2 linked regions of the Stappia indica genome follow. The protein of the gene in region 2 interacts with the protein of the main gene of each other region in a pairwise test. Links are inferred from orthologs where the notes say so. Each region holds a gene or a part of one and is shown on either strand. Other genes may lie near its edges. The genes, in order: GH266_RS01425 and GH266_RS02935.

Region 1 (3,317 bases), 340 kb from region 2 along the record:
GGCGGGAGCCGGATCGGCACCACATTGAGCCGGTAGTAGAGATCTTCGCGGAAAAGCCCCTGGTTGATCAGCTGACGCAGGTCCTTGTTGGTGGCCGCGACGATGCGCACGTCGGTGCGGATCGGCACCCGCCCGCCGACGGTGGTGTATTCGCCCTGCTGCAGCACGCGCAGGAGCCGCGTCTGCGCCTCCATCGGCATGTCGCCGATCTCGTCGAGGAACAGCGTGCCGCCGTCGGCCTGCTCAAAGCGTCCGGCCGATCGTTGCTGCGCGCCGGTGAAGGCGCCCTTCTCGTGGCCGAACAGCTCGGCCTCGATCAGGTCGCGCGGGATCGCCGCCATGTTGATCGCGACGAAGGGGCCGTTGCGGCGCTTGCCGTAGTCGTGCAGCGCGCGGGCGACCAGTTCCTTGCCCGTTCCGGACTCGCCATTGATCATGACGGAAAGGTCGGTCTGCATCAGCCGGGCGAGCACCCGGTAGATCTCCTGCATGGCCGGCGAGCGGCCGACCAGCGGGATGTTCTCGCCCGCCTCCTCCGGCTCGTCGAGCTTCATCCGGCGCGGTTCCGAAAGGGCGCGGCCGACGATGCTGGTCAGCTCCTTCAGGTCGAAGGGCTTGGGCAGATATTCGTAAGCCCCCTTCTCCGAGGCCCGGATCGCCGTCATGAAGGTGTTCTGCGCGCTCATCACGATGACCGGCAGGTCGGGGCGCAGCTTCTTGATGCGCGGCAGCACGTCGAAGGCGTTCTCGTCCGGCATCATCACGTCGGTGACGACGAGGTCGCCATCGCCGGAACTGACCCAGCGCCACAGCGTCGTGGCGTTGGACGTGAGCCGGACGGTATAGCCGGCCCGCGACAGCGCCTGGTTCAGCACCGTGCGGATTGCGGCGTCGTCATCGGCAACGAGGATGGTCCCGGTCGGCATGGTCGGTGTCCCAGATGTCAGATTTCGTCCTGCGTCGCGTAAGCGGGCATCAGGATGCGGAAAACGGTGCGGCCCGGCTGGCTGTCGCATTCGATGACGCCGCCGTGGTCGCCGATGATCTTGGCGACGAGCGCAAGCCCCAGGCCGGAGCCGTTGGCCTTGGTCGTCACGAAGGGGTCGAAGAGATGCGGCAGCAGGTCCTCGGGAACGCCCGGACCGTTGTCGCGTACGCAGAACTCCAGCGGCAGGCTCACCCGCTCCCGCGAGCCGGGCACCGACAGGCGGATACCGGGGCGGTAGGCGGTCGTCAGGGTGATCTCGCCCGCCGGTTCGCCCGCCACCGCCTCGCTGGCGTTCTTCACCAGGTTGAGGAACACCTGCACCAGCTGGTCGCGATTGGCCAGGACCAGCGGCAGGGACGGGTCGTATTCGACGTTGATCGGGATGTTGCGGGCAAAGCCGGAATTGGCGAGGCGCTGCACATGGTCGAGCACCACGTGGATGTTGACCGGCTCGCGCTCCACGGGCCGCTCGTCGGAGAACACTTCCATCCGGTCGACCAGCTTCACGATACGGTCGGTCTCGTCCATGATCAGCCGGGTCAGCGGGCGGTCGTCCTCGGCGGCTGAGGCTTCCAGCAGCTGCGCCGCGCCGCGAATGCCCGACAACGGGTTCTTGATCTCGTGCGCCAGCATCGTCGCAAGGCCCGAGACGGTGCGCGCCGCACCGCGCGAGGTCAGCTGGCGGTCAATCTTTTCCGCCATGCCCCGCTCCTGCAGCATCAGGACGACGGCGCCCGGCCGGTCGGCCACCGGTGCGGCGATGATGTCGACGATCTTCTCGGCGCCGATGCGCGGCGAGCCGATGTCCACCTTGTACTCGTTGACCGGCGCGCCCCGCTCCCTCACCTGCGAGATCAGCATCAGCAGCGGGCTGCCGAACGGCACGAAATGGGACACCGGATGGCGGCGGAGCACCTGCGCGCTGGCGCGGAAGAAGCTCTCCGCCGCCATGTTCGCCTCGATGATGCGCCCTTGCGGATCGACGAGGATGAGCGGGTGCGGCAGTGCATCGAGGATCTGCCCGTTGGTGCCGGGGATCGGGCCGGCGGCGGCTTCGCGTGCGCCTCTCATGCGGCGGCCTCCAGGCTGAATGCGGTCTCCGCCCCGCCCGCAAAGCAGGCTCGAACGCCGGCGGTGACGAAGCCCGCGTCTTCCGATGTCAGGATCTTCTGGCGCATGGGGCCGGGCACGCCGGGTGCGCCGGCATCCAGGTACCAGGCGATATGCTTGCGGGCGAGGCGCAGCCCTTTTTGCGAACCGTAGAGCTCGCGCATCATCTCGATATGCTCGCAGACGAGTTCACCGAGCTCGGCGCCCGAAGGCACAACAGGAGCCGGCAGGCCGTCGAGCCCGGCAGCGATGGCTCCCGGCAGCCAGGGGCGACCGTAAGCAGCGCGGCCGACCATGACCGCATCGGCGCCCGACCGGTCCATCATCTCGCGCGCATCCTCCACCGAGGTGCAATCGCCATTGGCGACGAGCGGAACGGAAATTCGCTCGCGCACCGCCCGGATCGCATCCCAATCGGCCTGGCCCTTGTAGAACTGGCAGCGGGTGCGGCCATGGACGGTGATCATCGCGATGCCTGCCGCCTCGGCCCGCGCGGCAAGCTCCGGCGCGTTGAGCGAATCGTGGTCCCAGCCAAGGCGCATCTTCAGCGTCACCGGCACGGAAACCGCGCCGACGGTGGCTTCCACCAGTGTCAGGGCATGGTCGAGATCGCGCATGAGCGCAGAGCCGGAATAACCGGAGGTCACCTTCTTGGCCGGGCAGCCCATGTTGATATCGATGACGTCGGCCCCAGCGGCCTCTGCCAGGCGCGCTCCCTCGGCCATCCAGCGGGCCTCGCGGCCGGCAAGCTGCACCACATGCGGCGCGCCGGCGATTCCCTCGCTGCGCAGACGGGTTTCGGGATGCCCCTCGGCAAGCTGCTCGCACGCCACCATCTCGGAAACGACGAGCCCGGCGCCGAAGCGGTGCGCCAGACGCCGGAAAGCCACATCGGTAACGCCGGACATGGGCGCGAGAAACACGCGATTGGCGCTCTCCACCGTCCCGATCCTGATGCCGCGGCTGTCTGCGCCGCCGTCCTGAATGCTCATATGATGTGCACTTTCCACTGTGCCTACAGAATAGACAATGTCGTTTACGCTGCAAGTGCGAAATTCGCGCGTCCGACATAAGCCTTGTGGATGCGCGGCGAAACCGTCAAAACCGCCGCATCCGCATTGACGACCGGACATGACGATGACCGCGCCCGACCATTCCCCGCCTAGCGCTGCCGGCCGAGTGGCCATGCTGATCGTCGCGGCAGGCAAGGGCCTGCGCG
Region 2 (3,270 bases):
GCCGGTCCCGACACCACCACCGCATGCCCACGCGCATATTTGTGCCCGTCGAGCCGCGGCGGGTGCAGCCCCGCCCCCCACAGCGCCGGATCGTTGCGCCAGGTCTTCCCCTGCTCGCCGCCGTGCACCTCGCCCAGGACAGAAGCCGGAATACCGATATCGGCGAGCTCCACCCGGCCGGCAAGCAGACGCCCCGGCAACAGCAGGTGGCCCGGTTTCAGGCGGAAGAATGTCACCGTCCGGCTGGCGCGGATTGCCGGCCCCATCGCCTCGCCGCTCGCCCCGTTCACGCCGGAGGGCAGGTCGACGGCCAGCACCGGCAGGCCAGATGCGTTCACCCGCTCGATGGCCTCGCCCGCAATACCCTCGATGGGGCGCGCGAGCCCTGCCCCGAACAGCGCGTCGATCACCACCGACGCCTGACCCGGCACACGGCCCAGTGTGTCCCGCGAAAGGATGCCGGCAGTCAGGCCAGCCGCCTGCATCTCGGAAAAGGCGAGCGCCGCATCACCCGACAACCGGTCGGGATCGCCGAGCAGCAGCAGCTCGACGCGGTAGCCGCGCTGGCGCAGCACCCTCGCGGCAACGAATCCGTCGCCGCCGTTGTTGCCGGGACCGGCCAGCACCAGGACCTGGCCGGAGTGGCCAGCCATGCGGCTGCAGGCATCGGCGACCGCCACCCCTGCGCGCCGCATCAGGTCGATTCCGGGCACCCCGCCGGCGATGGCGAGCGCATCCGCCCGCCCCATCTCGGTCGGCGTCAGGAGTTCGATCAAGCACCACCTCCGGCGATCACAACCGCCTGCGGCTCGGACAGCTCGATCAGGTTGCCGTCGGGATCGCGTATATAAACGGAGCGCAGCGGCGACTGGGCACCGGTGCGCGAAACGGGCCCCTCTTCGATCGTCACGCCCGTCTCCCTGAGCCGCGCAATCGCGGCCTCGAGCGAGGACACGAGAAAGCAGAGGTCGCCCGACCCGGCCGTCGGCTTGCGCGCGGCCGGAGAAAACTCGGCTCCCGCCTTGTGCAGGTTGATCTTCTGCGCGCCGAAATGCAGCGCCCGCCGGCCGCCGCCGAACACCACCTCCTCCATGCCCAGCACGCCGCAATAGAAGCCGACGGTCTCGTCGATATCCGCAACCGTCAGGACCAGGTGGTCGAGCGCCTCGATCCGCATCCGTATCTCCCTGTCGTTCCCAGTCTCGAAATGCGCGGCACGCTCCCGCACGGAACCGCCCGCCCGGGATCGAGTTTCGCCGATTGCCGCAGGCACGCAAGCCGGTTTCGGACGCTCAGGTGCCCGGGACTGCCTGCAGATTGGGCGAAAACGTCAGGATCTAGGCACCGTCGGGCGACCCCCTCACCCCATCAAGGTGGATTTCGCGCCCCCAGATTCGCCTATTTATTGTTCAAGCCGCACAGTATTTAATCACCTCTTCGACGCCGGACCCCGGACAGCCCGGAAAACCCTGCTGGAATTGCCCGATTTGCAGGCTCTTTTTTCGGCAAGCAAACTTGGCATGGGGCATGCTAGTCAGGGGATGGCACAGGCCCGGAACGGCCGGCATTTCGAAACCGAATGACGCGAAGTGGCGGAGGCGATGAAAAAAATCGAGGCAATTATCAAGCCGTTCAAGCTCGATGAGGTCAAGGAGGCTCTCCAGGAGGTTGGCCTTCAGGGCATCACCGTGACCGAGGCCAAGGGCTTCGGCCGCCAGAAGGGCCATACCGAGCTCTATCGCGGCGCCGAATACGTGGTCGACTTCCTTCCCAAGGTGAAGGTCGAGATCGTGCTGACCGACGACCTCGTCGACAAGGCGGTCGAGGCGATCCGCAATGCCGCCCAGACCGGGCGCATCGGCGACGGCAAGATCTTCGTCTCCACCATCGAGGAGGCCGTTCGCATCCGGACCGGCGAGACCGGCACCGACGCGATCTGAGGCTCTGGCCGGATTTCCGGCCGAAATTTCCGGGCAGCCCGGCAGGTCCCGAAGCGGACTGTCCAGGGAGGCCCATGAGCAAGAACCCTAACGGGACCTACCCCAAGGAAAACAGGGAAAATCTTAAATGACGAGCGCCAGCGACATTCTCAAGCAGATCAAGGACAAGGACATCAAGTTCGTCGACCTGCGGTTCTCCGATCCGCGCGGCAAGCTGCAGCACGTGACCATGGACGCAGGTCTGGTCGATGAGGACATGTTCGCTGAAGGCGTCGCCTTCGACGGCTCCTCCATCGCCGGCTGGAAGGCGATCAACGAGTCCGACATGACGCTCGTGCTCGACCCGGACACCGTCCATGTCGATCCGTTCTTCGCCCAGTCGACCATCTCGATCATCTGCGACATCATCGACCCGGTCTCCGGCGAGGCTTACAACCGCGACCCGCGCACGACGGCCAAGAAGGCCGAAGCCTATGTCAGCTCGCTCGGCATCGGCGACACCGTGTATGTCGGCCCGGAAGCCGAGTTCTTCATCTTCGACGACGTGCGTTTCTCGGCCGACCCGTACAACACGGGCTTCAGGATCGACAGCATGGAGCTGCCGTCGAACATGGGCTCCGAGTACGAGACGGGCAACCTCGGCCACCGTCCGCGCACCAAGGGCGGCTACTTCCCGGTTCCCCCGATCGACAGCTGCCAGGACATCCGTTCCGAGATGCTGACGGTCCTGACCGAGATGGGCGTCACCGTCGAGAAGCACCACCACGAGGTGGCGGCTGCCCAGCATGAGCTCGGCATCAAGTTCGACACGCTGACCCGCAATGCCGACAAGATGCAGATCTACAAGTACGTCGTGCACCAGGTCGCCCACGCCTACGGCAAGACCGCGACCTTCATGCCGAAGCCGGTCTTCGGCGACAACGGCACCGGCATGCACGTGCACCAGTCGATCTGGAAGGACGGCAAGCCCGTCTTCGCCGGCAACCAGTATGCGGACCTGTCGGAGAGCTGCCTGTACTACATCGGCGGCATCCTGAAGCACGCCAAGGCCCTGAACGCCTTCACCAACCCGTCGACCAACTCCTACAAGCGTCTGGTCCCGGGCTACGAGGCTCCGGTGCTGCTGGCCTACTCGTCGCGCAACCGCTCGGCCTCCTGCCGCATTCCCTTCACCTCTTCCCCGAAGGCGAAGCGCGTCGAGGTCCGCTTCCCGGATCCGGCAGCCAACCCGTATCTCGCTTTCGCGTCGATGCTGATGGCCGGCCTGGACGGCATCAAGAACAAGATCCACCCGGGCGACGCGATGGACAAGAACCTCTACGACCTGCCG

What was found.
Region 1: the proteins of GH266_RS02935 (region 2) and GH266_RS01425 interact in binary tests that used the Escherichia coli proteins (3 or more experiments, as listed by UniProt). The link is inferred for Stappia indica from one-to-one orthologs.

What each region holds. Positions count from the first base shown.
Region 1 is NZ_CP046908.1:297,217-300,533, forward strand. The notes cover bases 2-3,001. They hold GH266_RS01425 (two-component system sensor histidine kinase NtrB), read right to left. Parts: upstream 2,060-3,001; coding sequence 944-2,059; downstream 2-943. Other genes in these bases: ntrC (nitrogen regulation protein NR(I)), read right to left, coding at 2-926; dusB (tRNA dihydrouridine synthase DusB), read right to left, coding at 2,056-3,001. In the rest of the region: more of ntrC, read right to left, coding at 1-1; more of dusB, read right to left, coding at 3,002-3,090; GH266_RS01435 (bifunctional 2-C-methyl-D-erythritol 4-phosphate cytidylyltransferase/2-C-methyl-D-erythritol 2,4-cyclodiphosphate synthase), read left to right, coding at 3,236-3,317.
Region 2 is NZ_CP046908.1:636,243-639,512, forward strand. What follows is about bases 318-3,270. They hold GH266_RS02935 (P-II family nitrogen regulator), read left to right. Parts: upstream 318-1,601; coding sequence 1,602-1,940; downstream 1,941-3,270. Other genes in these bases: GH266_RS02925 (NAD(P)H-hydrate dehydratase), read right to left, coding at 318-773; GH266_RS02930 (VOC family protein), read right to left, coding at 773-1,177; glnA (type I glutamate--ammonia ligase), read left to right, coding at 2,068-3,270. In the rest of the region: more of GH266_RS02925, read right to left, coding at 1-317. UniProt on the Escherichia coli protein: P-II indirectly controls the transcription of the glutamine synthetase gene (glnA). P-II prevents NR-II-catalyzed conversion of NR-I to NR-I-phosphate, the transcriptional activator of GlnA. When P-II is uridylylated to P-II-UMP, these events are reversed.